Regions from separate parts of the Paenibacillus sp. JSM ZJ436 genome, predicted to be linked through region 2. Evidence: predicted binding sites of a transcription regulator. Region 2 holds the regulator's gene; each other region holds the start of a gene.
What was found. Region 2 encodes LexA, which represses DNA repair genes until DNA is damaged. Its sites were predicted from a motif close to CGAACATATGTTCG; they were not measured.

Region 1 (10,578 bases), on a different contig from region 2:
GCTGCCCGTATTGAAGCAGGTTGGCGTTGTGGACTCTGGCGGTCAAGGCCTCGTGTACATCTACGAGGGCTTTCTGAAGGCCTTGAATGAAAGGGCGTCGGCGGAGGCGAAGACTCCAGGCTCAGAGCCGGTTATGCCCAAAATTTCAGCCAGCCCGGCGCTGACGTCACAGCCAGCTGTAACTCCTGCGCCTGCCCCTTCGTCAGCGCAGTCCAAAATTTCAACCGAAGACATTGAGTTTCTGTACGATATGGAATTTTTCATTAACCGTCAGCTCGGCGGAGCTCCGGCTGCAGAATTCCATGAGGACCAATTCCGGCAGTCACTGGCCGTCAACGGAGATTCGATTATTGTCATTGCAGATGACGAGACGATTAAAGTGCATGTGCACTCCAAAGCGCCCGGTGAGGTGCTGAACCTTGCGCTGCGTTACGGAGAAATCACACAGATTCATATTCTGAATATGCGGGAGCAGCATCGCGATCTCTTGACTACAGGCATGGATATTGCGCCGATGCCAGAGCTGTTCGCGGATATTCCGGCCGAGAAGAAATCACCAGAGGATCCGGCAGCCCCGCCGGCAGACGAGCTTGCGCCTTTCGGATTTATCGCCGTATCCTCAGGCGAAGGAATATCGAGCATTTTCAAGAGCCTTGGTGTGGATGTCGTGCTGTCCGGCGGACAGACGATGAATCCGAGCACAGAGGATTTCGTCAATGCCATTGCCACCATTTCGGCACAGCATATCTTTATTCTGCCGAACAATTCTAACATTGTGCTGGCTGCCCAGCAGGCACGGGAGCTGCTGGAGGGTGAGCGCAGCGTCACTGTCATTCCGAGCAAGACGATTCCGCAGGGGATTGCGGCTGCTTTTGAATTCCAGGAAGAAGAGAGCACCGAAAGTAATACGGAGAGCATGCTGGAGGCGGTATCGCGCGTCCAATCCGGACAAGTTACTTATGCGGTGCGGGATACAACGATTGACGAGCTGGAGATCAAGGCTGGTGAATATATCGGCATCCAGAACTCCAAGATTGTTGCTGCCGCCGCAGACCTGAAGACGGCCTGTCAGCAGCTGCTTGGCAAGATGCTTCAATCCGGAGACGAGATCATTACCCTGCTGACTGGTGAGGACGCAACAGAGGAGATTACTGAAGGCATTGCCCGCTGGCTCGAAGAGGAGTATCCGGATGCTGAGGTTGAGATCCACTACGGTGGACAGCCCATTTATGCATATTTGTTCTCTGTGGAAGCGTAACGGTTTCGTTACGGTTCTAGAGCAGAGGATCATTTTCGGGAGGGGTTTTACATGAGTAGAACCGTGATTGTCACGGACAGCACCTCGGATATACCCGCAGCACTGATTGAGCAGCATGGCATTGTCGTCGTTCCGCTGAGGGTATTGTTTGGAAATGAATCATATTCGGACGGAACAGAAATTACGGCATCCCAGTTCTACAAGAGGTTGGTAGAATCCCCGCAGCTGCCGACAACGTCACAGCCGTCACCGGCGGATTTTGTAGCGGCGTATGAGCGTATTTTTGAGCAGCACCCTGGCTGCTATATCCTGTCCATGCATCTGTCCTCGGCGCTTAGCGGTACCTATCAGGCTGCCCGCCTTGCCACAGATCTCATGGAAGGCGATCATGAGGAACGAGTTCAGGTATGGGATTCGAAATCTGCTTCATACGGCTTTGGTATGTTCGTTGTGCATGCCGCGAAGCTGGCCGCGGAAGGAAAGTCTCTGGAGGAGATTGTAGCTTCCACGGAGGAGCTGCGGAGCAAGCGGGCACTGTACTTCCTGGTGGATACACTGGAATATTTGCAAAAAGGCGGCCGGATCGGCAAAGCCTCGGCAGTGGTAGGGACCTTGCTGAATATCAAGCCGATTCTATCCATTGATGCGGAGGGTGTTATTTACTCTGTTGACAAGGTAAGAGGACGCAAAAAAGCAACGGCGCGGATGATCCAGCTGTTTCAGCAGGATTTATCCGGTGTTACAAAGATTAAGGTAGCGGTGGGGACCACGGCAGATCCTGCTTCGGTTCAGGACTTTCTGGAGCAGCTCTCATCTGTGTTCACGATTGAGGAGACGTTGTTCTCTGATATTGGAGCGGTTGTCGGCACGCATGTCGGTCCCGGAACCATCGCCGCGTATATCTGGCCGGCTTGATTGGGGGAAAAGGATGAGTCTCGATCTGGACCAAATATCCGTGAGAAAGATCAACGGCGTGAGCGCCCTGAAGGAAGGGGAGCTTCACGCCTTTGGCGTCTCTACGGTCAAAGAATTGCTGGAATATTATCCATTCCGGTATGAGGATTACCGGCTTCGTTCACTGAGCGAGGTCAAGGATGGAGAGCGGATAACGATACAGGCGAAAATTGCCGGTGCTCCTGTTCTTCAAAGGTATGGCGGCAAATCGCGTCTCACCTGCAAAATGCTTGCAGAGAACTGGATGTTCAGCGCAACGTGGTTTAACCGGCATTTTCTAAAGGAGCAGCTGACCGCAGGCCGTGAAATTGTATTGACCGGCAAGTGGGATCAGCGGCGGCTTCAGCTGACGGTGTCGGAATCGGATTTCCCGGACAAAGGCATCAGCCGCAGCGGTACGCTGCAGCCCGTGTATTCCATCGGCGGCAAAATTACGCAAGCCTGGATCCGCAAAACGATGAATCAAGCGCTGCAGCAGTACGGGGAGATGATCCCGGAAATCCTGCCGCCTCATCTGATTCAGAAATACCGCCTGATGCCGCGCAAGCAGGCAATCGCCGGGATTCATCAGCCCTCGGATACGGGCGAAGGGCAGCAGGCCCGGCGCCGAATGGTCTATGAGGAGCTGTTTTTGTTTCAGCTGAAGATGCAGGCCTACCGTGCCCTCAATCATGGCAAAATGGATGGCGTCGTACACACAGCCGATAATACTACGATTCGCGAATTCGTTCGCAGTCTGCCGTTTGAATTGACAGATGCGCAGAAGAAGGTTGAGCTTGAAATTCTGCATGACATGCGCTCGCCTTATTGCATGAATCGTCTGCTGCAAGGGGATGTCGGCTCTGGCAAAACCGTTGTCGCGGCGATTGCTCTCTATACCACGGTGCGTTCCGGCAATCAGGGGGCACTGATGGTGCCGACTGAAATATTGGCAGAGCAGCATATGCGCTCGCTTCAGCGTATGTTCCAGCCGTTTGGTGTGACGGTGGCTCTGTTAACCGGCAGTGTGACCGGCAAGAAGCGGAAGGATGTACTGGCATCCCTTCAGATGGGACTCACAGATATTGTTGTCGGCACCCATGCACTGATTCAGGAGGAGGTATTCTTCCGGCAGCTGGGCCTGGTCGTTACTGACGAGCAGCATCGCTTCGGGGTTAACCAGAGAAGTGTGCTGCGCCGCAAAGGCTACAATCCGGATGTACTCACGATGACCGCGACGCCGATTCCGCGCACGATGGCTATTACTGCCTTCGGGGATATGGATGTCTCTACGCTGTCAGAGCGGCCCAAGGGCAGAATTCCGATTACGACGCACTGGGTCAAGCATGACATGATGGACCGGGTGCTTGGATTTATTCGCCGGGAAGTGGACCAGGGGCGTCAGGCATATCTGATCTGTCCGCTGATTGAGGAATCCGACAAGCTGGATGTGCAGAATGCTATTGATCTGCATGTGCAGATGCAGCAAGCTTTTCCCCAGTTTAAGGTAGGGCTGCTGCACGGAAGAATGACCGCGGGAGAAAAGGATGAGGTCATGCGGGATTTCTACAGCAATGATCTGCAGCTGCTCATCTCGACTACCGTTGTCGAGGTGGGCGTCGACGTGCCCAATGCGACGTTAATGGTCATCATGGATGCGGATCGTTTCGGATTGTCTCAGCTGCATCAGCTCCGCGGCCGGGTGGGCCGGGGTGCTCATGCATCGTTCTGCATCCTGGTAGCAGACCCCAAGAGTGAGGTCGGACGGGAGCGGATGGAGGTCATGACCGATACGGAGGATGGCTTTGAGGTCGCACGTCGGGATCTGGACCTTCGGGGTCCTGGCGATTTCTTCGGCACGAAGCAGAGCGGCCTGCCGGAATTCCGGCTTGCCGATATGGTAGCCGACTATGAGGTGGTCGAACAGGCCAGGGAGGATGCCGCTGCGCTGGTCAGCGATGCTTCCTTCTGGACATCCCCCTCGTATTCACTGCTCCGGGAGCATCTTCGGAAGGAGCAGGTGTTCCAAGGGGATCTGATCGACTAAGGTTGTGCGCACAATGGACGAGCTCTTGTCATATACTCATCTTGATTGGGAAAATACGGGAGGTGCAAGCTGTGAGTTACCAGCAATTCGGTATTCATCCCCAGCTCGTGGAACGGGTCAAGCAGAAGATGAAGAACCCGCCTGTCAAGGAACGAGTTAAGGGCATCGTAAACCCTCTGACCAAGCAGGATTTGCAGAACAGTGCGAAGGTTCAGCAGGTTGTCCGTCAATGCTCGGCCATTCTCGGCGAGAATCTGACGTCAGTTCAGGAGCAGCAGATTGTACAGTTTGTGCTGGCTCAGCGGATTGACCCCAAGAACACCTTTCATTTGATTAAGCTGTGGGGTATGTTCCGCTAGGCTTGTCTTGGGAGGGCCTGCCTAAAGACGGCAGGCATTGAACAAAGCTCTGGCTTCCTTGCGGATGCCAGAGCTTTGTTATTCCTCCGCCAGAGGCTGAATGCACGCCGGGCTATTGTTGCGTACTGCATTCACAGCTGTGCTGACACGAACGGCCTGCAGATCCTCATGGGTGTAAGGGGTACACAGCAGCTTCAGCTCCTCGGCTGAAGCAGAGCGGTCCAGCCAACGTTCCTCGTGCTCACGTTGAAGAATGACAGGCATCCGGTCATGAATGGACTCCATCAGAGCATTGGGAGAGGTCGTGATCACGGTGCAGGAGCTGATCTTGCTGCCGTCTGGAGCGGTCCAGATGTCATACAGACCGGCCATGCTGAAGAGCGAGTGGTCTTTTTTGCCAATCCGGTAGGGCAGTTTCTGCTTGTCCTGTTGCTTCCACTCGTAAAAGCTGTCCGCAGGAATCAGGCATCGCTTTCTCTGAAAGGGAAGCTTGTAAGCCGGTTTGACGTCCACAGTCTCGCTTCGCGCATTGATCATCCGGGCTGCACCGGAGCTGTCCTTGGCCCAGGAAGGAACCAATCCCCAGCGCAGCTGGCCGATCCGGCGCCGTTGTCCGTCATGGATGACGGCTGCCACCATTTGGGTCGGGGCAATATTGTACTGCGGAATATGAAAGGCTGGCTGTGTTTGCTCGCCGATCATATAGTAATCCAGAAGCTCTTCCCATGATGCCGTAAGTGTAAATCGACCGCACATGCATGGACACTCCTTTCCGGGATACGATATATAGAGAAGTATACATGGATTTGTGTCTTGGCGAAAATAGGGATGTCACCTATAATGATTAGGTGTGTTTTTTACAGATATGATGACAACAAGAGAACGGGGGCAATCCAGTGTTTGATTTAAAAGCCCAAGGCACCTCGGTCAAGACCGAAGTGGTGGCTGGCGCAACAACCTTTTTTACAATGGCTTATATTATGGTGGTGAATCCGCTCATCCTGTCGGATGCGGGGGTGCCATTTCAGCAGAGCTTCACGGCCACGGTCATCTCGGCGATCATCGGAACCCTGATGATGGGCCTGGTCGCCAAATATCCGATTGCAGTCGCACCAGGTATGGGCTTGAACGCTTATTTTACATATTCGGTCGTACAGGGACACGGGAGCCTGACATACAGTGAGGCGTTCTCTGCAGTGTTTATTGCAGGCATTCTGTTTCTGCTCTTGTCGTTGACGCCCCTGCGCAGCCGCCTGATTCACATTATTCCTCCCAATCTTAAGCATGCAATCACGGCAGGCATCGGATTGTTCATCGCTTTTATCGGCCTGCGGATGAGCGGCGTAATTACAGCCCACCCGGAGAATCTGGTGGCACTCGGAGATCTTCATCAGCCTTCTGCTGTCCTGGCTCTGACCGGACTCGCGATTACGCTGATTCTCTTGGCCCGCAACGTGAAGGGGGCGCTGTTCATCGGCATGATCCTGACCGGTGTTATTGCCTATTTTGCCGGGATGCTGAAATTTGACGGTGTCCTGTCCGTTCCTTCGCTTCCGGAAGGACTGCTCGTGTGGAATCCGATCGCCGCGGCAGGGGATGTAATCACGCACAGCCTGTATGCCGTGGTCTTCTCGTTCCTGCTGGTAACGCTATTTGATACGACCGGAACGGTTGTCGGTGTAGCCCAGCAAGCCGGGCTGATGAAGGATAACAAGCTGCCCCGTGCAGAACGTGCTATGCTCGCAGATTCCGTGGCCACGGTGGCCGGCTCCATGGTAGGTACGAGTCCGACGACGGCCTACATTGAATCTGCCGCAGGAGTAGGCGCTGGCGGACGAACCGGCCTGACTGCTGTCGTGGTGGCAGCGCTGTTCGGAGTTGCGGCATTCTTCGGTCCGGTAATCGGAGCGGTGTCCGGTCTGTCGGCGATCACGGCCCCTTCCCTGATTATCGTGGGCTGCCTGATGGTGGGGAATGTAAGCAGTATTCACTGGAAGGAATTCGATGAAGCTTTTCCTGCGTTCATTGTCATTCTGACAATGCCGCTGACCTCAAGTATTGCGACCGGTATTGCGCTCGGCTTCATTTCCTATCCGCTAATGAAGCTTGTGAGCGGCAAAGCGAAGGCGGTTCATCCGCTGCTGTATATTTTTGCTGTATTGTTCGTGCTGCAGCTGCTGTTCGTGCCGCATTAAGTCTAAGCCTTCCACTGGCACAAGGGGCCGCTTTCCCGGATCTTCAGATCCAGGAGAGCGGCCCCTTGTGCGCTAGTAGCTGCTATTCCATCTGCTGCCGGGGCTGGCTAAAGTCTGAAGCGGTCACGGGACCAGCCCCTCAATGTCTTCGGCAGGACTGACAATGGCTGCCTCGACAATGTCTGCCAGGGTAATCCACATATGCTGGATGCGCAGCCGCTGCAGCTGAGCATCAATGCGGGAGATGCTGCCCTCCACCTGTTGATTGCCATATTCTCCGTATACTTGGATCTGTACGGTCGCACCGCTGTGGTAGGCTTGACTCAGCTTCTCCGCAATGCGCTCGGTCTCCTGTTCGTCAAGGATCGGGCGGGTCTGCCGCTGCTTCTGCTCCTGCTTGGATAAAATGGCATCCCGATGCTCGAACAGCATCATCCGGCTGGATTGCCACAATCCGTTGCCTTCGAGCTTCTTCATTTGTAATGTCCTCCAATCTTGGCGTTTAGAAATTTAAGCTGACTGGTGTTTCTCAGGGAAGACCCAAAGTACACCGAGGCAGGCCCGAACAAATGGCGGATCCCGTCCATCGTCAGCTCCAGATGCCTCAGTCTGTCGCGGTTGCCGAACAGGGAGGGCTGGTATACTTCATCGCTTTGGAGCTCTCCGAGGGAAATCCAGATTTTTCGAACGGGTCCGCCGTCCCAGTGGGTATCGAACAGCTTCTTGGCCGCGTCATATACCTCCCGGGAAATTTGGCTCGGCTCCGGCAGCTTCAGCTGCCGGGAAAAGCCGACAGGGCGGTCAAAATCCGCACCCTGCGCGCCGGCATGCACCACGGTTCCCATATAGCCCTTGGCCCGGGCGCGTTCACAAATCAGCATGGACAGCTCGTTAAGCACCACGTCAATATCTTCCCGGGCATGGTAATCCACCGGAAGCGTGGTCTGCCGCCCGATACCCTTTTGTCCGTCAAAAGCGTCCGGGGTGACAGGGGAGTCGTCCATGCCGTTTGCGGTCCGCCACAGCACCTCACACCAGATATCGCAGTTTTTTTTCATATGGCGCTTCATTTTCCGCTTGAGCTCACCCAGAGGCGTCTGTGCCAGCTCCCCGATGGTATGGATTCCAAGGCGGGCCAGATGGCGCATCGTGCGGGAGCCGATGCCGAACATACTGTTCACGGGACGAGCCCAGAGGGCATCCAGATGCTGCTCATCCAGCTCATAAATGCCGGACTCATTCTTCTTCGCGAAGTTGTCGCAGGCCATCTTGGCCAGGATCTTGTTGCGTCCAATGCCAATGCGGGTATAAATACCGGTTTCTTCCCGGACGCGCATCTGGATATGGCGTGCCAGCTCCGCAGGCGTGCAGTTAAAGTGTGAGAGGCTTGCTGTCACATCGACAAACTGCTCGTCAATGCTGAACGGCTCCACCAGATCCGAGTAGGATTCCAGGATGCTCATAATGGCGAGCGACACGCGGATATAGGCGCTCATGCGCGGCCGGGTGACAATGACCTCCGGGCATTTCTGCTGAGCCTGCCACAGCGGCTCGGCAGTCGTTACGCCATAAGCCTTCGCAAGGGGACAGGCGGCCAGAATGATGCCGCTGCGCCGGGAAGGATCGCCGGAGACGACCAGCGGCTTGGTGCGGTAAGCGGGATGGGAGGCCTTCTCCACAGAAGCATAAAAGGATTGGCAGTCGGCCAGAAAAATAACACGCTGCTGACGTTTACGCATGTTCTCATTCCTTCCCTTCCTTCAGACTCTTATGTAAAGGATCAGCGATTCGCCGGCATCCTGCCGGCCTTTGTATGTGTGCTCGAGGATCGTTTAATATATTATACACCGAACATACGTTCTTTATTCAAGTGGTAAATATAGTTCTGTTAGGTCTGTCATTGTCTTTGGAAGAATTTTAAGTTAAGCTATATGAAAAAAATGGTAAGGACTACAAATGGCTAGTAAACATTACCTTTTGCAATTTTGTGTCAGCACCAAAAGTTTTGACCCTGTAACTAAATATGAGGGATTTTATGGAAAAAATTTGAAATTAACTAAGAGAAGATCATAAGGAGGCGACTCATGATGAACCAACAGGCATTAAACAGAGCGAAGATGCCGCAAAGTACTAACCGGATCTTGAACAGCAGGTCCATACACCACTCAAACAAACGGTTGAGCGAATTAGTCAAGCCAGGCATGCACATACTGGACGTTGGTTGCGGAAGCGGAGCGATAACCTACGGCATTGCAGAACTGGTTGGCCCTGGCGGCAAAGTCGTTGGTATAGACAGCAGCGAAGCATTAATTATAGAAGCAAAGGAACGGTACCAGCATATTCCGCAGCTGTCGTTTGAGGTGAGGGATATATATCAGATGAGTTATGAGGCAGCCTTCGATATTGTTAATGCCTCCCGTGTACTTCAATGGCTGGATCAGCCCGAGTTGGCGCTACAGCGAATGATTCGGGCAGTAAAGCTGGGAGGAAAGGTGTTGGTGCTTGATTATAATCATGAAAAGCTCCGCACAGAACCGGAGTTTCCTGCATCCATGGCGCATTTCTATCGCAGGTTTTTAGATTGGCGGAGCGATGTTGGGATGGACAATGCCATTGCAGATCAGCTGGAAGTTTATTTTAAGCAAAATGCATTAACTCAGGTGAGCGTAACGAATCAATCGGAGAAAAGCGTCAGAGGATGGGAAGGTTTTGAAACCGCAGCGGGAATTTGGGCGGAGGTTGCTGCGAGCCGGGGGCATCAGCTAGTAGAGGATCGATATTTAACAGAGGCAGAACGCTCGGCAGCGGAGCAAGATTACCGGGAATGGGTCCGCGAGCTGGCGATGGAGCATGAAATGTATTTACTCGCTGTTGAAGGGGTTAGAGCTGTTGGAGGGCTTTCTATCGAAGAGGGTTGATCTTCATTTTTACCACCTTACGCTCGCGGCGTGTTTTTCTAAACGTACGGAGGAGCGGACGAAGAAACAAAGCTTCATTATTCAGCAGATGTTGTCGGGTAGTTGAACAAAGGATTGGTTCCTTAGATGACTTGATAAATTCAATCTGTCTTGGATGAAGTCCAATATAGAGATCAAATGGTTTGCGAGGGAGTAGAATAGTGTGAGAAGAACATTTGGCTTTTCTTTACTGAATTTAAAAATGTTGCTTTTTGAAAAGGTCGCGTTTGTGTGGACGGTGATTTTCCCTCTTTTTATAGCATTAGTTATGCAAAGGGGAGTATTGGATTCTACAAGCAGTAATTTGGATATGATGAAATATATGTTTTGGTTTTGGGCATTTATTATCATTAGTACGTTTTTAAATGGAATTGGATTACAATCAGCAAGGCTTAAAGAAAGTGGTTTATTGAAGACGTATACTTTAATAGCAGGCAGTAAATACCCTATCATTTTCGGGATAGTCCTGACACAAGTTGCTTTTGCTATTTTAAGTTTAATGATTTTCACAACGATTCTGACCCTTATTTATGATATCTTTTCATTTAAATTATTGATATTAATGCTGATTACAGTCTTTATATCCATGCCTTTAGCATTTGCTGCGTTTGGTATAGCGCTTTTACCCGTTCAGGTGTCCAGCGTTTCTACCCTATTAAATATTCTCATGTATCCAGTTTTTTTAATTGCTATTAATGTCGATCTGAAACATATCGGGTTTTTAGAGTTTTTCAATCCATTCACATTTATTTATGAAATCTCGTTAAATATGGGTGTGTTATTTGGATGGTTCCAGCATGAAGTTTTATATGTCCCACTATCTATCTCA
Region 2 (10,578 bases):
GCTGTCGCTCCAGCGCTCCCGTTCACCTGCACCCATAGCACTCACTAGCACAAACCGGTCAATGCCTGCTTTCAAGGCTGCCTCGGAAGCTTTCACCGCCCCGTCGAGGTCGATTAGCAGCGTCATATCTGCCCCGGTATCCCCTCCAGAGCCTGCAGCAAAAACAACTGCTTCACAGCCTTCAAGCGCCTTCGCCAGTGTGTTGACATCATCCTTCAGATTAAGCAGCACAGGATCTGCACCGAGTTCTTCAAAATACCCTGCCTGATCACTGCTTCGTATCAAAGCTCTTACCTCACCATGCTGCTCTCGAATCCAGAGGTCTGTGAAGATTCTTCCAATTTGTCCGTTTGCTCCAAACACTGCTGTCTTCATCGTGAATTCTCCTCTCTAGGTTTAGATCTCATGGTCATCATGGTCTACCTGTATAATTACCTGAATGAGAGAATGTGAAACACAGCTTTAGAGGTACGAAGTAAAAAGGGAACGCTAAAAAGCCCCGAATCATATTCGGGACTTCAATAGCGCAGCATATAAGGATTGTTTATGTAAGCTGCAGCTTATTTAAGATGGGATGCAGCTCCTTCAGATCCTGAATTTCGTAATTCGGAAGGATTGCAGGATCTTTAGGACGGTCGGTTCGATTAATCCAGACGGTTGTCAGTCCGGCCGCATTACCGCCCTTAATGTCAGTTGTCAGCTTATCCCCTACCATTACAGCCCGCTGTGGATCGACCTCCAGCATGCTGAGCGCATGCAGGAAAATGGAAGGATCAGGTTTACCCTTACCGAAGCTGCCTGAGATCACAATGTGATCAAAGTACGGAGCCAGATCAGGCACTCCATCCAGCTTCTCTTGCTGCAAATCCGGACTGCCGTTCGTCAGCAGCAGCAGCTTGACCTTACCTTGCAGCGACTTCAACACTTCAAACGTTTCTGCGTACACGTAAGGGCGCTTTCTTCGTTCCGCGGCGAACTGTTCCGCCAGTGCAGCGGCCAGCTCCTCATCCTGCACTCCGAGCCTGTTCAGTGCCTTGTCCCAGGACGATTTGCGGTAGCCTGGCGCCAGCTCCTGCAGCCGGCGAAACTCTGGCTGTTCCCCTGCCGTGAAGTTCGCCCACAAGCCTTCGTAAGGATTAATGCCGATCATTTGAGTAAAAGCAAATGTATCATAGGTTTCATAAAGCTTACGAGCTTCTTCACGAACAGCTGCAAGCAGCTCCCCGGCATTAATGGAGACAGCGTCGGCAGCCGCTTTGCAGGTAGCTGTAAAGGCCTCTTCTACACTTCGCTCATCCCATAGCAGGGTATCATCCAAATCAAACAACACAGCAGCATTAGACATGTCCCTCTCCCCTTCAATCTTCTGTAATTTGTCGGTTACTCGCGCTCCACCGCAATTTGGTGCATGCTGGCGAATTCCTCCAGCCTTTTCCCCATAGCATCCGTGTCATATCGGTTAATCAGACGGGAAAACACCCAATTGCCGCCCTTTGCTGACGTTTCAATAACGACAGAGCCGTTCAAAAGCCGAATCTTGCTAATTTCGGAAGGTGATAGCTTCCGTTCGCGATTGAATTTGAACGTTGACAGCGTATTTCGGCCAACCTTCAAGAACGGCTTTCTCAAAAAAATCATGATCGCTAGCAGCACATACAGACTAACTCCTACCCAGTTCAGAACGTCGCTTGCTCCAGCCGCGCTCGCTGTAGCTCTGCCCAACAAAGCGTACAGACCTGCCAGGGCCAGAAGCACAATCGGCAGTACATATTTACGACCCTTAAAAATGTGTCCATCTGCCGCTGTACCGTTACCGCCAATAGAGGTCTGGCCCTGCTTCTTACGCTGTTTATTGACCTGGGCCAGGTTCTTGCTTACTTTTCTTTCCCATGAACGAGACATGTCCTTACCCCTTTATTCATGTTTATTTAAAAAGCAGACTTAATGCTTTAAGCCTTTCCCTTTACCGGGCTCTTCATCAACAAATTCAATGGAATCAAGCTGCTGCCGGAAATTTCTTCTTATATTATTGAGATAGATTTCACGAAGCTCAGCACGCTCCTGCTGCTCCTGCTCCGTTAACCCCTCCGTCTTATTCTTTCTCGCGAGAACGTTAATACGCTCCACCAATGCATCAATGTCCATCTGAATACCTCCACTTATATGTTCATTCCTAACTGTGACATGAGAAAAAGAGCTTGTCAAGAAAGCGGCCTTGACCAAGCTCTTTATTATGAAAGAGTCAGATATATTATATCATTATCTATGAAGAAACAGATACGTCATTTTAAATAATGCAGATCAAGGAGAATGAGTATACGATAAGCCTATTCCCTATGACAGTTTAGTAGAGGGGTAAGCTCAGAACCTCTCCGAATTTAATATCATGGCTATTCAGTCCGTTAAACTTCGCAATGGTATGAATATAGTCACGGATGTCCATGGAATCCGGCTTGTGACTAGCTGCAATGCTCCATAAGGTGTCACCTGACTGCACAACGATCTCCCGCACCTCTGCAGGTTCCTCTTCACCCTTTGCAAATACAGTCAATGCGCTGCTAAAGCCCAGAAAGAACACGAACAGAATACCTAACAGCTTGTTGCGGTTTAAAGACATTATGTAATTCAAAGCTTGAGATAAGGACTTCCTTCCCTGTGCCCTGGCTTGCGGCTGCGCCGGGTGGTCATAAATACTCCGATAAGTACTATATTTCAGCATGTCGATCATCTCCCAAACAAATGTTCTGTTTGAATCTACTATAACAAGAACACTTGTTTGTTTCAAGCGTTTTTGCGAACAATTGTTCCGAGAAAAATTATTTAGAACTAACGTTTGTACGAACGGTAGTTCTATGTTATACTTTTACCAAACGTTACATAAATGGGGTTGATAAGGAATGTCGAAGATATCCAGCCGCCAATTGGCCATATTGGAATTTATCCGTACAGAAGTACGCAGTAAAGGGTATCCGCCTTCAGTTCGTGAGATTGGCGAAGCCGTCGGACTAGCCTCCAGTTCTACGGTACATGGTCATTTAGACCGTCTGGAGAAGAAGGGCCTGATTCGCCGAGACCCTACTAAGCCTAGAGCGATTGAACTGCTGGGCCAGGAAGAGTCAGAGAGCAGCAATCTTTTCACGCATACGATTTCCAGAGTGCCTGTAGTCGGTAAGGTTACCGCCGGCGTTCCGATCACCGCTACGGAGAATATCGAAGATTACTTCCCGCTGCCTCAGCATTTTGTTGGCGATGACAAGATTTTCATGCTTTCCGTCGCTGGCGACAGTATGGTTGAGGCTGGAATTATCAATGGAGATTACGTGATCGTGAGACAGCAGCAGACCGCGGACAATGGAGATATTGTCGTCGCCATGACCGAAGAGGACGAAGCTACAGTCAAGACCTTCTATAAGGAAAAGGATCATATCCGTCTTCAGCCAGAGAACTCGGCGTACGAGCCGCTTCGCTTGAATCATGTATCGATTTTAGGTAAAGTAGTAGGCATTTTTAGAGATATTCATTAGGAATATTCACCATCTAATTAAGAGAAGATGACCTCTGTACTTTGTACAGGGTTATCTTTTTTTGTTTTTGCCCCCCAAAACAAAAACCCCTCACGCCATACGGCGCAAGGGATTCCTCTTTTAGTACATGGTCATGTATTGATCGCGTTCCCAACCGTGAACCTGTGTGCGGTACATATCCCACTCGATTTCTTTCAGTTCGTAGAAATGGGACAGGGCGTGCTCACCCAATGCTTCGCAGATCGTTTCATTGCGAATCAATTCGTTCAGCGCTTCCTTCAGGTTAGAAGGCAAGCTTGGGATTCCTTCTTCGATACGCTCTTCTTCCGTCATCACATAGATGTTACGGTCGATAGGCGCTGCCAAAGGAAGCTTACGCTTAATGCCGTCCAGACCAGCCTTCAGCATTACAGCCAGAGCCAGGTAAGGATTCGCTGCCGGATCCGGATTACGAGCCTCAACACGCGTGCTCAGTCCGCGGGATGCCGGAATACGGATCATCGGGCTCCGGTTACTCGCAGACCATGCTACATAGCATGGAGCTTCGTAGCCAGGAACCAGACGCTTGTAAGAGTTCACTGTAGGGTTTGTAATGGCTGCAAATGCACGGGCATGCTTCATAATTCCTGCCATGAAATGACGTGCCGTAGCGCTCAGCCCAAGCTCATCACTCTCATCGACAAATGCGTTCTCTTTGCCATTAAAGAGGGATTGGTTACAGTGCATCCCGGAACCGTTCACACCGAACAACGGCTTCGGCATGAAGGTTGCGATCAATCCGTGCTGACGAGCAATCGTCTTAACTACCAGCTTGAACGTCTGGATCTGGTCAGCGGCTTTAACCGCGTCCGCATATTTAAAGTCGATTTCGTGCTGTCCTGGAGCCACTTCATGGTGAGAAGCTTCAATTTCGAAGCCCATCTCTTCCAGTGTCAGTACGATATCACGGCGGCAGTTCTCACCCAGATCGGTAGGAGCAAGGTCAAAGTATCCGCCTTGGTCATTCAGCTCCATAGTCGGGTTACCCTTCTCGTCTGTCTTGAAGAGGAAGAATTCCGGCTCTGGGCCAACATTCATCGAAGTGAAGCCCATCTCTTCGGCTTCCTTCAGGTTTCTCTTCAGAATGCCGCGCGGATCGCCAGGGAACGGAGTGCCGTCCGGCAGATAAATATCACAGATCAGACGCGCAACACGATCTTCGGAATGCCATGGGAAAATAACCCAAGTGTCAAGATCCGGATACAGATACATATCCGACTCTTCAATCCGAACATAGCCTTCGATGGAAGATCCGTCAAACATCATTTTATTGTCTAACGCCTTTGGCAACTGACTTACTGGAATTTCAACGTTCTTGATCGTCCCCAGAAGGTCGGTAAACTGCAAGCGGATAAAACGTACGTTTTCTTCCTTGGCAATACGAAGAATATCATCTTTCGAATAACTCACTATATCCTCTCCCTTTTCATCTTTGGTTTATTTATTAAAAAACCGGGACAATTCGCCCTGGATCAAGGATACTTGACCCGGTCTTTTAGCCGAAATCAGTTCCTGCTTCAGCAGACGCCGCAATTGGGACTCAGACATCTCCCGGCGCTTGCTTTCCGTATCCGGGGTCAGCACCGTGGCTTCCTCCGACTCCTTCGTCACGGGATTCATCACTTGCTTGATGCCCGCAATGTTTACGCCTTTCTCGATTAAAGCTTTAATTTCCAGTAATCGTTCAACATCATTGAAGGAGAACAGTCTCTGGTTGCCTGAAGTACGGGCAGGTACTATTAAGTGATGCTGCTCGTAGTAGCGAATCTGTCTTGCAGATAGATCCGTGAGCTTCATGACAATCCCAATCGGAAACAGCGCCATATTTCTTCGGATATCATCACCCATAACTCATCAACCTTCCAAGTGATCTTTTCTTCCTCCCATTGTATATTTCCTGATCTCTTATGTCAACCATATGTGAGATAAACTCACAATAAATTTCGATCTTTTAGGGTTTGAAGAGCCGATAAAACGCCGTATTTGACATGAGAATAGGTGAGTCCTCCCTGCATATATCCGATATAAGGCTCCCGAATAGGCGCATCTGCAGACAGCTCCAGACTCCCTCCTTGAATAAAGGTTCCCGCCGCCATAATGACCGGATGCTCGTATCCCGGCATATCCCAAGGCTCCGGTACCACATGGCTATCCACCGCAGCTGCCTGCTGAATACCCTGTACAAAAGCGATCAAATGCTCCGGGCCCGAGAATTGAACGGCCTGAATTAGATCTGTCCGCGGTTCGTTCCAGGCAGGACGTGTTTGAAATCCGATGGCTTGAAATACGGCCGCTGCAAATATACTGCCCTTCAAGGCCTGTCCAACGGTATGCGGGGCCAGAAATAAGCCTTGATAAATGGCGCGGGTGGTTCCCAGCATAGCTCCGACGTCCCGCCCGATGCCTGGGGCTGTTAAGCGGTAGGCTGCCTGATCCACCAGCTTCTTGCGGCCACAGATATAGCCTCCGGTTTCCGCAATCCCGCCGCCCGGATTCTTGATCAGCGAACCCGCGATCAGATCGGCTCCGACCTCTGTTGGCTCCAGCCGCTCTGTAAATTCTCCGTAGCAATTATCGACAAAGATGATAAGATCCTCTCGGATCCGCCGAAGCTGTTCAACCATATCTTTAAGATGAGAAATAGTAAAAGAAGATCTCCAGGAATAGCCACGCGACCGCTGAATGGCGATCACCTTGGTGTTGGGCTGAATGGCGGCTTCTACGGCAGGCCAATCTACCTCGCCTTCCTCCGTCAGAGCCACCTCTGAGTAGGTTATGCCGAAGTCACGCAGGGAACCCGTACCGTCCTGCTCCTTGCCGATGACCTTGTGAAGCGTGTCATAAGGTCGTCCGGTGATCGATAACAGCTCATCCCCAGGTCTTAATACCCCAAACAGCGCTGTTGAAATCGTATGCGTCCCTGAAGCAAAGTGAGGCCTTACCAGAGCAGCCTCTGCTCCGAACACATCCGCGTACACCTCATCCAGCACTTCACGTCCCCGATCGTTATACGCATAGCCTGTAGATGCTGCGAAATGATAGTCGCTAACCTTATGACGCTGAAATGCATCAATCACTTTCCATTGATTAAAATCTACAAGCTCATCGATCTCCCGGTGCCGGGAAGAAATCCGCTCCTCTGCGGCGATACTTATTGCCGTAATTTCTTCTGCAAACCTTGCCATGTCTCTCTCTCCTAACTATTCATGCTGCACTATAGCGCATATAACCTGCAAACGACCGGCACGAAGCCAGCCGCTGTAACAGATCGATGTCATCCTTAAGGAATCAGATACTCTTTGAGCTGATACCCATGCTTCTCATAGTCGGCTCTGTTGATGTGCACCTCATAGAGGAGATCATGATCCTCTACCGATTGCTCTACCACATCGCCGATTCGATAAATGAGAGAGCTGAGATCGCCTCGCTCCGCCGGAATTCGGAACTTGACCGCTCCCCCGGACAAATGATTCTGAATGGCAAGCTTTACCCGCTCCAAATCCGATTCATTGAATGCGCTGATCTTTAGATTCCCCTCACCTGCCGGCAGCATCTCCTGTTGCTGCGGCTCACAGGCATCGATCTTGTTAAAAATGGTAAGCTGGTCCGTATCACCGGCTCCAAGCTCCTGCAAAATCTTGGACACGACCTGCATCTGCTCATCCCGCATCGGCGAGGAAGCATCCACCACATGAAGGATAAGCTCCGCTTCATTCGCTTCCTCAAGGGTCGCACGAAAGGCCGCAACCAGGTCATGAGGAAGGTTCTGAATAAATCCAACGGTATCGGTCAGCACGACCTCCTTGCCACTCGGCAGCTCCAGCACTCTGGACGTCGGATCCAGCGTTGCAAACAGCTGATTCTCAATATATACGTCCGCAGCGGTCAGTCGGTTGAGCAAGGTTGATTTGCCGGCATTCGTATATCCCACCAGAGCGACCTGAATGGCTCCGGATTTCTTTCTGCGTTCGCGGTGCAGGACGCGATGCTTCGTAATCTCATCCAGCTGCCGCTTCAAATCACTGATGCGGTCACGGATATGCCTGCGATCCGTTTCTAGCTTGCTCTCGCCGGGACCCCGGGTGCCGATTCCGCCGCCGAGCCGGGATAAATTTTTGCCATGACCTGATAACCTGGGCAGTAAATAGCTGTGCTGCGCCAGCTCAACCTGGATAATCCCTTCACGCGTCTTGGCTCGCTGAGCAAAAATATCAAGAATGAGTTGAGTCCTGTCGATTATTTTGACGTCCAGCGTCTCCTCCAGATTGCGAACCTGAGCACCCGACAGCTCCTGATCAAAAATAGCGGTGTTTGCTCCCAGGCCGTCAATAGCCATGCGTAGCTCCTCGACCTTGCCTTTGCCGATAAACCACCGGGAGTCCGGGGTCTCGCGATTCTGGGTAATCACCTCCAGCACCTCGACGCCAGCCGTCTCTGACAGCTGAACCAGTTCCTGCAGAGAATGCTCGGTATTCAGGCCGGAGCGCTTTACCTGATCTGTTACGAGGCTGACCAATATTGCCCGATCCTTCATCTCTGAATTCGTCTCATGTAAATGATTTGCCATAGATAGTACTCCTTTTAGAGGTTAGGTAATTGCATCAAATCTGTAGAAAATCATTTAAGGAAGCTGCATACGAAAGTCCTCAGGCCGCAGCGTCATCAATTCCAGCTTGCCCGGATTCCCGGTAACATATTGATTTAGCAAACGCACAGCCTGATTCCGGATACCCTTCTCTATTAAATTTCGCACGTATCTCGCATTACTGAAGGCATGACTGCCGTCCTCTTTCTCACTTTGCAGATGCTCACGCAGCCGGCTCATGGATTGCGGCATCAGAATATAATCCCGTTCCTTTGCCATGAGCTCAGTGATCTGAATCAGCTGATCCAGGTTATAGTCCGGGAAATTCATCTGGATCGGAAATCGGGAATGCAGCCCGGGATTACTGCACATAAAAAAATCAATTTCATCACAATAACCGGCGAGAATCAGAACAAACTGATTCTTATGGTCTTCCATCGCTTTGACCAGGGTATCGATAGCTTCCTTACCGAAATCCTTCTCCCCGCCTCTGGCTAGACTGTAGGCTTCATCAATGAACAGAATCCCACCGATCGCTTTCTTAACCAGATCCCGCGTTTTCTGGGCCGTATGTCCGATGTATTCACCAACCAGATCTGCACGTTCTACCTCGACAAGATGTCCTTTGCTCAGCACACCCATCTTCTGAAACAGCTTCGCAACGATCCGGGCTACTGTCGTCTTTCCGGTCCCCGGATTGCCTTTAAAAATCATATGAAAAACCTGACCGCCGCTATGGAGCCCGGCGACTGATCGCATTCTTGCCACCTGAAGCAGCGCATAAATCTCGTAAACGAGCTCTTTAATCTGCTCCAGCCCGACCAATTGGTCCAGCTCCTTCTGAATCTCCTGAAACAGGCCTTGTACCGGCGTATTCAAGGCTGCCGGCTCACTTGCGGGTACGGCACTGCTGACCAGCGGGGCCTCGCTGCTTCGGAGCACGACATTAATTTGTCTCGAAGGCCTCGACTCCGATCGGCTGCCGGCAGCGTTAGTTCTCCCGTTCATTGCTCCTCACCTCAATCCAAAGGGCTCACTATCCCTTCATATGTATTCTCTTTGGACTTCGGTTATTAGAAGACTTATTCCTTCCATCCCATAGCAAGCAGCATCCGGTCTAGTCTCCATTTGCTGAACGCTAGAATTTCGCGGCCCTTTTGCTGAGTCAGCGGCAGCACGTCCGAGGTTGTGACTGCAAGCTTGGGGTTTCTGTAATCCAGAACCTCAGCGATTTCCATAGCTCGGGCACCATGGTAATCATGAGTGATAATAACAGCCTGCTCCCAGCCCTGCTCTTCCATGATTGCGCGGCTAAAGAGCAAGTTCTCGTACGTGCTGGTCGCTTCATTCTCCAGGTGGATGTTCTCCTCAGGGATCCCCTGACTTACTAAATCGTTGCGCATGCCTTCTGCCTCTGTGTAAGGATATTCTGGCGCATCCAATCCACCCGTCACGATAAACTTCTCAAAATACCCCTGATCATACAGCATTCGGGCATAATCAAGTCGCTCCTTCAGTCCCGGACTCGGCTTCTCTCCCCACATCGAGGCTCCCAGAATAATTCCAACCTCCACAGTGTCATCCAGTGTAGATTCGGCTTGGCCAATTCTTGTGTAAACGTAACCGCACCATATCACTCCCAACAGGATCACAACCAGACCTAAGCGCGTCCAAATCTTCATGTGATGTCTTAGATGCCGAGGACGAGCAGACGAGGGCTGTACAGCCTTCGACTCCCTCATATTTACTTCATCCTCTCCTTCTCACCTGTTAGCGTTTCCTGCGAAACTCCCCATTATGAAACAGCCGGTCTCGATGATCCAGCGACATCATAAAGTAAGGAAACTCATGCGCATCAATCGCTCTCAGCACTTCGCGGGCCGTTACCTTGGCCTGCCTGTAATCATCGCGGGTAATGTCGCTTCGCCGAAGCGCATCCTCCAGTTCATCCTCGTCCAGCAAAAAGACTTCCCCATCCTTGTTCACGACGACGTCAAGGTACAAATCATCAAACCACGGCACACCCTGGTCCGTAACCCCCTGCTTCTTGCAGATATCGATGTACCACTGTACAATTCTCCGCTTCTCATCAAACATCGCCGTGACAATAAAATGGCTGTCCTTCGGGTAATACTGCAGCCACGAATAGCCTCGATCCGCAATACGGTATGTATGCCTTCCATACGTCTTCCACAAAGGCTCTTTCAAACCGTAGATGGTGTATAAGGTGAGATATCCCGTGAACTGCTCTCCTTCCACATACCGGGAAGTGAAATGCCGCCTCGTAATGCGCCGCCAATTCGCCCGGTCTCCGAATTTACGTTTCATGGAATTTTCCTCCCCATATCGTAAATTCAGCTTACCACATTTGTTAAATACACTCAAAATAAACAAAGCAGGCGCAGCCGAGAGTGAATCTCAGCCGCGCCT
Region 3 (10,578 bases), on a different contig from region 2:
TTAATAAAAAAAGCGAGGTGTTATATTTGAGTTTAACATTAATGAAGCAGCAGTATGAACAAGTTAAAGTAGATTACAATAATACGTCTTCACCCATTGCCAGAAGAGGCATTCACGAAGAGATGAAAAGGCTTAAAAAGAAAATTGATGATGAGGAAAGAAGACTAAACTCCAATTTGGAAATAGTAAATATTAACGGCGCGGAATATAAAATGCCAGCCAGGTATCAACATTATCAACATGAAAATCGATATACCTTTGAGGTTAAAGATAGTTGCTTATACATATTCGATAAGATGAAGACGGATAAAGATGGTAGCTTCCATATATGGTGTCATGTATGGATACCTCAACAAGAAAACAAATATGTAGATCTTCTTGTTCGTATTTTAGGTGGAGATATGTATGGTGAACGATATTTTCTAGAGGCTAGTTATTATAAACATCCATCAGATACATTCTCTTACTTGAACAAGGTCATCAGGACGGATAACTATGGATACAAACCATATTATACTTATGTAATTGATAAGATGGGCTTCAAACGAGTTAAACATAACTGGGATACGAATAAAATTGAATGGAAAGATGGGGGCAAGCAATGATTGAAAAATAAAATAAGCGTTACTGTAAAGGAGTTTCAGGAGCTTCAACGTTTGGCAGATATAGTTAATGATAGATGCGAGCCTTCGTATATCAGAAGAATGGCAAAAGTACAATATGAAGCCATTCTCCGTCTAGCAAAATACCGTGCTGGTGATATTTAAGATGCATATTATAATGAAGTACATATTTTAAGGAGAAGTGGAGGATTGTATGATTGATAACTTAATAGTTTGGTCAAATGATTATAGAAAGCGAGCCAAAGAAGTAATTGACATCTTAATCTATCATCACATTCTGCCAGAGGATTCACTTAGAGCAGAGGGCAGAATTCAGGCAATTGAAGATGTTTTGAAATTTATTGAAGACAAAAAAACAATAGAATGCTGTAGACATTGCACCGGTATGCCATTGGTTGATAGGGAACCTTTAATGTGTAGTCAAACAAGTGATTATAGTGTGTTTATTAACAGATGTAATTATTTAGAGGATAGCATAGTTGGTGGGAGTGCTCCACATTCGTTATACGGCGTAAAAATAAATTTTTGCCCTGTGTGTGGAAGAACGTTGTAGTTCGGATCAAATGAACAATTCATAGAGAGGGGAGTAAACAATTGAAAGTTAACTCAGGTGGAATCTGCTGGAACTGCAAGCATTTTGAGCACGAATGCAATGTGGCAGAGGATGATTATGAATGTGCTGAGCGATGTTATTCAAATATAAGTGAGGTTATAGAGCGATTTTTTGATGAAGATGAGATCAAAGAATGTATAGGATTCGAGAAAGATTGTTGAAAAGTAAACTCTTTACATAGAAAGGAATATATATATGAACCAATTAGAAAATGCGATTGTTTTGGCGACAAGCACTCATTATGGACAGGTAGATAAGGGCGGCCTGCCGTATATTTTGCATCCACTCAGAGTTATGATGCAAATGGATACAGAAGATGAGCGTATTGTAGCAGTCTTGCATGATGTCATTGAGGATTCAAATGTGACGATTAAATATCTTGCTAAGATAGGATTATCATCTGAGGTGTGTGAGGCGATTGAGGCTTTGACTAGGAGAGAAAATGAGAGTTACATGCAATTTATTGAACGCTGCAAGCAGAATCCATTGGCTCGAAAAGTTAAGACTCAAGATATTTATGACAACTTAAGTTTGAGCAGAATTGTTGAGCCGACTAAGGAGGATTATGATCGGCAGAAGAAATACAATAAGGCACTGAGGTTGTTATTAGGATGAGAAATTGGTTCTATGGAACAAATCAGATTAAATAATTACCACTTGCATAAAGAGCATTTGTTCGGTATATAATATATACAAACAAATGTTCTTATTTGATAGAGGTGGAATATGGGTAAACTGCAAAACGTTGAAGACATACGGCTAGTAAAAAGCTATTTGGTGCTACCAGTGACCTTGGAGATTATTGAACGCAATCTGAAACTGATCAAGCTACATAATTTCAAGTTATCTGAGGTTTTCGTGGGGCATCTGATTAACTTGAGGAATAAGGTCAACCTGGAATACTATAACGTAAAACAAGAAATGAAGCGCTTGGGTATCAAAGTGTTCGAGGAGAGTCGTACTGATGAAGGTATTACAGGTAAATATCTGTGCCGGGGCTATCAGCACGAGATGACTTTGTTGTGGATGAATATCAAAAGTGAATGCGAAGTGAAAGTAGCTGCTATGCTAGATGTGGATCTGAGCAAGGTGGAATATGATTAAGGGAATATTACAGTAAGGAATAATAAATAAACATATTTAAACTATTTACATGTGCAGGATGATGGTGTATACTGAAAACAGATACATAAGCAGGGTAATTTTAGCAGGAAGTCGAATAAGATGAAAGAACAATTTTATAATCTGGAGGTAGATTCAATGTCTTGGGAAGTTATGAGCGATAGAGAATATCCTTGTCCTTGCAAGAAAGGAACTTACAGAGAGATTTCGGAAAATGATGATTGGAACAATTGGAGAGAAGAAGTGATTATGAATTGCCCAAGCTGCAAAGAAAAATATGTTCAACATTTTTTCACGAAACCTGATGGCGAAGAAAGATGGTACTGGAAAGAAAAATAAGAGAAATCAATTGAAGCAGGTCAATTGTTGATCAAAATACTTTCACGGGGAAGGGGTGATATTAATTGCAAAGAGATATGGAGCTTATTGTGGAAATTCTGAAGGAAATTGAGTCGAAAGAACATCCGTTTATTATGAATATAGAAGGTAGAGATTTTAAGCTCGTTCAATACAATGTTGGCCTTGCAGTAGATCATGGTTTAGTTGTAGCAACATCAAAGTACATTGAAGCCATTCCCACATATTACATAAGCGGTTTGACGTGGGATGGACATGAATTCTTAGATGCAGTTAAAAATGACGGGGTGTTGGCACAAGCCAAAACAATGGCTAAAGAGAAGGGAAGTAAATTATTTGATTTGCCGTATGAAATTATTAAAGGATTGCTTGTAAAAGCTTCTCAGTCATATTTTATGGGATGATGAAATTAGTTCAATAATTGTAAATTTAGAAAGGAGGGAAAAATTTTTGAAGGTCAAACTTAAGGATGTGTTGGGGGATTTGTTTTATACCTGCTGGAAGTGCAAGAAAGATTATAATTTTAAAGCGATGAAGTATATTACAGAGAAAGACGAATGTCCAAATTGCGGAGCGAAAATTAAACTGGATTGATTAAACGAATCTTTTACTGAGAAAGGAGCTTGATAGAAAAGATGAGAATTAATAAAGAGGAAGCAAAAAGGATTGCTGAATTATTAGCTGAAACAAATACAATTCTTTGGAATGCTGCTTGCCAGGTAGAAGCATTGGTGAAGGATGAAGTAGTAAGCAAATTAATAGATAATGAAGAAGGCAATCGGAGTGCTTTTCAAAAGATCGCTACAGCGTATGCTCAACTAGATAAAGATGATGAGGAGTTTGTTCGGATTGAAATGAGAGGAAGAGGATTTCAAGACTTCGATTCGTTTGCAGGCGATATACAGAGTCATTTAGATGAGATTGAAAATTAAGATGAAATATGACTTTCTAAGAAAGTAGAGGTGGCAAATTGGAGAAATTGAGAACATTACCTTTTGACTTAGTTGAGGGTGGCTTATACTCAAATGGCGAACACGTAAGACGCATCAAAAATATCTCAGTAAGAGATAATGCAATTATATATACTGTGGATACAGACGAGGAAAATATTGTATATAGTTGTTACATAAATCGTTTTTATGAGTGGATGGATAAATCTTAATGAATATTTCTCTATTATGAGAGGAGCTAAACAATGAGAGAAGAATCGGAGAAAATTAGATATCGCGAAGCACTTGAGTTCATTGTAGCAAATTCTATTTCCAAAGGCGCATGGTATGTTGAAGCTGCACTAACTGCTTTAGGGGAAGATCATCCATATAACAATGATAAATATGCGATTTCTGAATTGGTATTCAAGGCTAAAAATTGATAAATCAAATATTTTATTAAGAATGGAGATTTTAAATGTTGGAACTATTTATAAAGTTGGTTGATTCTCAAACCGTTAGAAACGAGGAGGCTGCACTATCTGTATTAGAGGAACTTTCCAAACAAACAAAAGAGGTTGAGCTAGATAAAAGTTATTGGGTGTCTCAATGGTCTTGGACTCCAATTTCTGACGGTATTTATTCCTACGAAGAGCATATCAGATCGTCAAAGAACAATAATAACGTGACTGCATTATACACAGACAAGAATTATAGAACTTATTTTCCATGGGATGTATATGAATCAAAGGAAGAATGCGATAAGGTGTGTGAACTCAAGAATAGCTTTGGTTATGACTGGGATATGGCTGTACATAAGTTTATCGAGAAGCATGATTTGAGAGTAAGCCATATTTAATAAATCGCACATTTCGTAATGAAAGAGGTGATTATTGTGATTTTTGAACGAGTAAAGTTACCCAAGAATGCTGTCAGAGTATGGTATTTGGAAAATGGTGATGTATTCACAGTTAAAAATGAGAGTGTCGAGATAATGTGTAAGTTTGAGCATGAAATGCTACATGAGGTTATTTATAGGGGATATTATGAATACGGGCCAGTGTATGATAAAACTGGTGTGACGTATACACCTGAAGAATTGAATCGAATGCTTAGAAGTTAAGGAAGGAGAAATGATAGATGTGGATAGTTGTTTATAAGCAAAAGTATTATCCAAGCGTCTTTGATTGCTCAAGTGAAGCAGAGGCGAAAATCATATTTGACAGGATCAAAGAGAAAGAGTTAGATGATGTGAATATCCATGATGGGAAACTCTACATGGCTAAAGTTGAGCAATTTTACGGAGGGTTAAAGGGAGATGTAGACTGGTATCTCGATATTGATGTTGAGGAAGATCATATGCAATAATACGATCAAATTTTCCTTTCATGGAGAAGTGGGGGCAATATAAATGTATTTTTACTCAGTAAGCGAAGGAGAGTATCCGACTAAAATAACATTAATTTATCACAAAAAGGAATTTACAAAAGAAGAATTCTGCGCCATGTATAATGCTGCAATTCAAAATATTGATAAGATTGATCCTGAATATGGGCCATCTCAAGATCAAATTGTTCGGTCTCTTTGTGACTTATATTCGTTTAAGGTTGTTGAAGTAACGTATGATATATGTGAAGAGAATTTATATGGCAAATATCCCCTAATGTCAGATGAGCTTATTGTTAAACAAGGGAAATTAAAGACAAAAATGATAGTTACACGCGAAGAAGATTTGTGTGATATTCAGTAAAAATTTACTTTTACTAGAAAATGAAGGTGTAATGGAATGCATGTGGTCTCTAAAGATGGAACGCACGATTACGAAGGCAATGAGTTGACATTGAATGATGTGATTAAATTGCATGAGTCACAGGGGCAGCAAGCAATAAGAGAAAGAAAACTGCAAAAAATATATCGCTTTGATGAGAATACTAAGATAGTCTCAAAAACTGAAGAAATTTGCGATGTAATCACATTCAAGTAAAAGTTTTTGATCATGAAAGGGGAGCGTTCAGTGAATCTAGAAAGATTAGATGAAATTGAGAAGAATATTATCAACAATCCAACGATCGATAAGGCAGTTGTTCAGAGCATTTTGCAGGAGTGTATTGATGAGATTCGGAGATTGAATAATAACTTCATATATGCTAAACCGGGTCAACATATTATTATTCGGGCAAAGACAAACAGTCATGAATTTGAAATCGGTCAAGAATGCATTGTTACAGAGTGGTATTGGTTTAGTGAGGAAGAAGACGGGAGTTTAGGTGTAGAAGCGTCTTCTCTTGACAACAAAGAAACATGGCTTGTTAAGCATACTGATTATTTGATTAAGTAGTGCCAAAAAACGTTGAAAAATAAGGACTTTTTGAAGGTAAAAAGATGATAAAAGGATGATTTTATTCTAATTGTACATACGGAATTGACTTTTATAAATAAATATATTAAAATTAATTATGTAGGAGGAAGTATGAATTACGCAGTAAACTACGGAGACAAATTTAAACACTACAAAGGCGGCATTTATACAGTTGTCCCACTTGCCTATCACACGGAGACGCAAGAAGGAATGGTGATCTATGAGGATGGAACAGGCTACAGATGGGCTAGACCAGCCGCAATGTTCTTCGGTTATCTGGAGGATGGCACAAGACGTTTCGAGCCTTATAAAGAGGCCAAGAGTTATTTCAGTGACCGCCTAGATAGCATTTAGCGAGACGATGAGCATTAAGCGTTAGAATAACAGATTCATTTTATAAGGAGGTGATTGTACTGGCGAGACCAGTAAAGTGTCCAGTCTGCGGAGAACGTGGGCAAAGGGAAGATATGATATATGATGAGAAAGAAAAAAGATATTACCATAAAGGCGATTGTCACAACGGACTTTTAAAAGAAAGAGAGGTAACACGCAGAGAGAATGAACAATGGGATGCACTATATCAGTATGTGATAAAACTTCATGATTTAGTAGTGCTTCCAACAGCCAATATTGTTCGCTTCCAGGATCTACGAGCAGGTTATACATATAAAAATGGTGAAAAAGAGAGACAATGGAAGACAGGCCCTGGCTTTGATCTTATGCTAGAAGCTTATAAACTGGCTGAAGACAGTATTAAGTGGTGTATCACCAATAAACTAGACAATAGCAATGACACCAGAAGTATTTATTATTGTATGGGTATCATGATAAACAAACTTAATGAAGCCAATGAAAACAGAAAATTAAGAAAAGAACGGGAATCAGCTAAATTAAAAACAACAACTCTGGATATGCAAATTACTGAACCAGAGATTAAAGAAGTGAAAATAATTAAAGATGATATGGATATATCAAGTTTTCTTTAGGGGGAAGATATTATTACTAACATTAAATACATAGATGAATTTGTTCATCCATCCAAGATTCATGAGTCTCTTCTTATTGGTTATTTGTGGAGTAAACCGTCATTATATGAAAAGTATGCAAACCATGAAATATCTAAAGATACATTTACCGAACCAATTTGGTGGTTTTTCTATTATATCGGATCTGAGATGTATGTGAATGGTGTCAGAAATTTTGATGACAAGACGACATACTCATTCATCGACTCAAGACCAAAGGAAGTCGGAAGAAAGTCATACTTTGACTACTATAACGAGTACGGTGGGTACAATTCAATTGAAGAAATTATTGAGGAATGCCAAAAAGATAAGAGTAATGATGAATATCATTTTTCCGAAATTCAAAAGTATGAGAGTTTAAGAAAATTTCAAGCAGAAAGTTTAATTGATGTCACCAATAAAGCCTTAATCACAAAACTTACCAAGATGACTCTTAAACAAATGCAATCATTCTTTCAGTTTAAAACCAGCAACATCTTCTCACATATCAATTGTGGAGAAGTGGTTGAGTATAATCTATCTGATGATCTAGACAAAGCCATTGAAAAGATGAATCAAGGTGAAGCAATGGGCTTGCCTCTTCACGACTCACCGAGATTAAACAAAAAGATAAAGGGTTGGCGAAGAGGTGAATTAATCTACCTTGTATTGAGTTCAGGAGTTGGTAAGTCCTCTATAGCTATGGAAAAGTTTGTACTTTCTTTATACGAGAATCAGCAAAAAGGACTTATGTTCACCAACGAGGAAAATGTCTGGAAGAGTCGCAATCTATTGTTGGCAACCGTATCATCTAAGAAGTTAAACAAGCCAATTAACAGAGAAAAAATGTCAGAGGGGCAATTCGATGAAGCAACACTAGAAAAACTGAAGGCAGCAAGAGATTGGATCTGGCAACTTCCTAGAGATTTAGTGAAGTTTTATGACTTAAAGAAATACAGAGTCGAAGATGTATTGAGTCGCATTACAATGATGAGACCTTTGAATTATCAATACGGCTTGCTGGATACATTTAAACCAGATAATTCAGCAAAAGAAGCAGCTAGATGGGAAGCATTTAGTAGTGCAGCTCAGTCAATTTTTGACTGTATTAAACCTGAAGCAAATAACATGGGGATGCTTGCCACTGTACAATTGAAGATAGGTAAAGAATTTCGATATCTTGACTTGAGCGCAATTGGCAAATCACTTGAGATTGTTGAGGTAGCATCTGTAGTTCTAATGGGTAGACTTTTGTATGCAGATGAAATGCCAGGTAAAAAAGAAGCCATTCATGCCTACAATTGGGAGAAAAGCGATTTTGATAATAAGTGGCATAGAAAAGAATATCAACTAGACCCAGACAAGACATACATGATCCTTTATGTCGCGAAGAACCGCAATGGTGATACATCGGAGCAAATTATCTATGAGGTAAACTATGGCATCAACAGCTTCAAGGAAGTATCTTATGCTCAGGTTGGTAAGAAATCAAATACTATGTTTTAGAAATTAACGAAACTCCTATGGGGGAGCTTAGATGAGTAATGATTTGCAAAAAATCAAGAAAAGAATATTGGAGGACGATGGAGTAAGAGTCTTACTTGAGGCTATGGAGTGCTCATACATTGATAAGAAAAACAATCGGTATGAAGCTCAGTTGCCACAAAAGTTTGACTCGCCCAACAAGAGATCGGTTCAAGTGTATCTCAATGAGAGTCTATCCAGTAGAATCAGAACACTTGGAGAATCGGATATTGATATTTATGGTCTGGTGTCATACATAGTAAACGACAAACACACAGAATCAGAGAGACAAAAGGATCTATTTAAGGCTAAACGATGGATATGTGACACTCTAGGATATACAGAATACACTAACCAGTCTTATACAGCACCACCAGTAATGGAGCATCTTAAGTGGCTTAAAGATGTTAAGAAACAGCGAAAAAGGAAGCGTGAACTATCTGACCTGGAGAATCAAACTTATGACGATTCAGTTCTAGAGCAATATGTAATGCTTCCACATCAAAAATACATTGATGAAGGTGTATTATATGAGACACAATTAGAGTTTCAGATTGGGTTCGACATAAGAAGTCAGCGTATCATTTTTCCAATACATAACCGTTACGGCGACATTGTATCCATTAAGGGTCGTACCATCTATGATGATTATGAACAACGTGACGTTTACAAGTTTTTATATCTTTACAATTTCAATAAGATGATTGAATTATTCAATTGGCATCGGGCTTTATATTACATCATTGAGAAGAAAGAAATCGTTATTGTTGAGGGTGAAAAGACAGTAATGATGCTGTCTCAATGGGATTGCCGGAACTGTGTATCTATTAGTGGTGATGATTTGAGTGAATGGCAGGTCAACATGATCAGGGAACTTGGCGCTGACATTCAGATCGTTATTGCTCTGGATAAAGACAAGACTATCAATGACATTAAGAAGCAAGCAGCTAAGTTTGGTAAAACCAGAAGTGTCTATGCGCTATGGGACAAAGACCATTTATACGAGGACAGAGATAGTCCATGTGATAAGGGGCAAGATACATTTTCAACTCTGTATAATAACTACAGATTCCGCGTTCCAGTCTAAGTAAAATCTTGTTTTTATCATGAGAATGGAGGAATAAATATATGAACAATGAAACCAAAACTATAGAATTGCCGATTATTCCACGAGAAGTCGCTAATGCTATCGAAACTGCACGCACGCAAGGTGCAATGAACGCTACGATAATTGATGCGTATTATGATGATGTATATATTCCAGGAATAAATAGATTTGATTTGAGTAGTATCCCATTTGACACTCTACTCTCTGCGCTGGTCAATGGATACACAACAGAAAAATCAGTAGAAGAGTTGGCTCATGAGGAAATACGTTATAAATATGAAACTACCGGAACATGGGGCGAGTATAGTACCGGATATTGCAACGGTATTAGATATACACTCGATACACTAAAAATCACAATCGAAGGAGTAAACGACACCCAGGAAGCAGAAAAATAAACTTAAAAACAATGTAAAATGGTGCTTGACTTGAATCATTTAAACAACTATAATAAAATTATCAACAAGAGGGGAATGGTGTTATTGTCTGATCGGGTCATTGAAGCCGAATCTTTACAGGTAACTACCGACAAAGATGAGGCGAGGTTTCTAAGGGTCGATAAGGTGAGGTTCCAGGGCTGCAATTTAACGGAAGGGAGGCTCTACGAAATCAATCGTTATTACGGCAATGAGTTGGTTTTCGCAGATAATGGGGAGATGTTTGTGGTAGATGATCTGGGTAAGGAGAATTACACAGCATTAATGGTTTGTAAGACGACACTTTATAAATAAACATAATACATAGTGTCATATTGGGATGGCACAAAGAGAGGCGAACACACCGATCAGACAATACTTAAGCCTCTCTGATTGTTTTAATAAAAGTTGGAATTCATCAGAATATATAGGAGGAAAGATAATAGATGAGTGATTCGCAAACATATGACATTTCTATGAGCAACAAAGATGAAAATCAAGGAATTACATTCAAAGAACTTTA

Region 1: the regulator LexA is predicted to act here: its motif matches at 8,641-8,654, upstream of ACH6EH_RS10900 (DNA polymerase IV).
Region 3: the regulator LexA is predicted to act here: its motif matches at 1,930-1,943, upstream of ACH6EH_RS07195 (YhjD family protein).

Annotation. Positions count from the first base shown of each region.
Region 1 covers NZ_JBISEO010000006.1:294,469-305,046, forward strand. The annotation lists gene ACH6EH_RS10865 (DAK2 domain-containing protein) at 1-1,258, shown strand, start outside; gene ACH6EH_RS10870 (DegV family protein) at 1,310-2,173, shown strand; gene recG (ATP-dependent DNA helicase RecG) at 2,187-4,238, shown strand; gene ACH6EH_RS10880 (stage VI sporulation protein F) at 4,310-4,597, shown strand; gene ACH6EH_RS10885 (SOS response-associated peptidase) at 4,676-5,353, opposite strand; gene ACH6EH_RS10890 (NCS2 family permease) at 5,494-6,792, shown strand; gene ACH6EH_RS10895 (YolD-like family protein) at 6,916-7,269, opposite strand; gene ACH6EH_RS10900 (DNA polymerase IV) at 7,266-8,531, opposite strand; gene ACH6EH_RS10905 (class I SAM-dependent methyltransferase) at 8,877-9,710, shown strand; gene ACH6EH_RS10910 (hypothetical protein) at 9,913-10,578, shown strand, end outside.
Region 2 covers NZ_JBISEO010000001.1:240,638-251,215, reverse strand. The annotation lists gene ACH6EH_RS01305 (SDR family oxidoreductase) at 1-375, opposite strand, end outside; gene ACH6EH_RS01300 (HAD family hydrolase) at 545-1,345, opposite strand; gene ACH6EH_RS01295 (hypothetical protein) at 1,381-1,902, opposite strand; gene ACH6EH_RS01290 (DUF896 domain-containing protein) at 1,942-2,145, opposite strand; gene ACH6EH_RS01285 (LysM peptidoglycan-binding domain-containing protein) at 2,345-2,719, opposite strand; gene lexA (transcriptional repressor LexA) at 2,898-3,524, shown strand; gene glnA (type I glutamate--ammonia ligase) at 3,645-4,973, opposite strand; gene ACH6EH_RS01270 (MerR family transcriptional regulator) at 5,001-5,411, opposite strand; gene ACH6EH_RS01265 (methionine gamma-lyase family protein) at 5,495-6,748, opposite strand; gene hflX (GTPase HflX) at 6,844-8,130, opposite strand; gene ACH6EH_RS01255 (AAA family ATPase) at 8,185-9,156, opposite strand; gene ACH6EH_RS01250 (YdcF family protein) at 9,231-9,830, opposite strand; gene ACH6EH_RS01245 (ribonuclease FAU-1 family protein) at 9,919-10,476, opposite strand.
Region 3 covers NZ_JBISEO010000004.1:188,040-198,617, forward strand. The annotation lists gene ACH6EH_RS07175 (hypothetical protein) at 42-605, shown strand; gene ACH6EH_RS07180 (hypothetical protein) at 606-767, shown strand; gene ACH6EH_RS07185 (hypothetical protein) at 817-1,176, shown strand; gene ACH6EH_RS07190 (GTP pyrophosphokinase) at 1,432-1,851, shown strand; gene ACH6EH_RS07195 (YhjD family protein) at 1,963-2,340, shown strand; gene ACH6EH_RS07200 (hypothetical protein) at 2,461-2,697, shown strand; gene ACH6EH_RS07205 (DUF2513 domain-containing protein) at 2,775-3,119, shown strand; gene ACH6EH_RS07210 (hypothetical protein) at 3,351-3,647, shown strand; gene ACH6EH_RS07215 (hypothetical protein) at 3,911-4,087, shown strand; gene ACH6EH_RS07220 (hypothetical protein) at 4,123-4,503, shown strand; gene ACH6EH_RS07225 (hypothetical protein) at 4,785-5,012, shown strand; gene ACH6EH_RS07230 (hypothetical protein) at 5,056-5,394, shown strand; gene ACH6EH_RS07235 (hypothetical protein) at 5,659-5,982, shown strand; gene ACH6EH_RS07240 (DUF1653 domain-containing protein) at 6,115-6,357, shown strand; gene ACH6EH_RS07245 (hypothetical protein) at 6,408-6,989, shown strand; gene ACH6EH_RS07250 (replication protein) at 7,074-8,513, shown strand; gene ACH6EH_RS07255 (DNA primase) at 8,545-9,618, shown strand; gene ACH6EH_RS07260 (hypothetical protein) at 9,660-10,037, shown strand; gene ACH6EH_RS07265 (hypothetical protein) at 10,068-10,370, shown strand; gene ACH6EH_RS07270 (hypothetical protein) at 10,502-10,578, shown strand, end outside.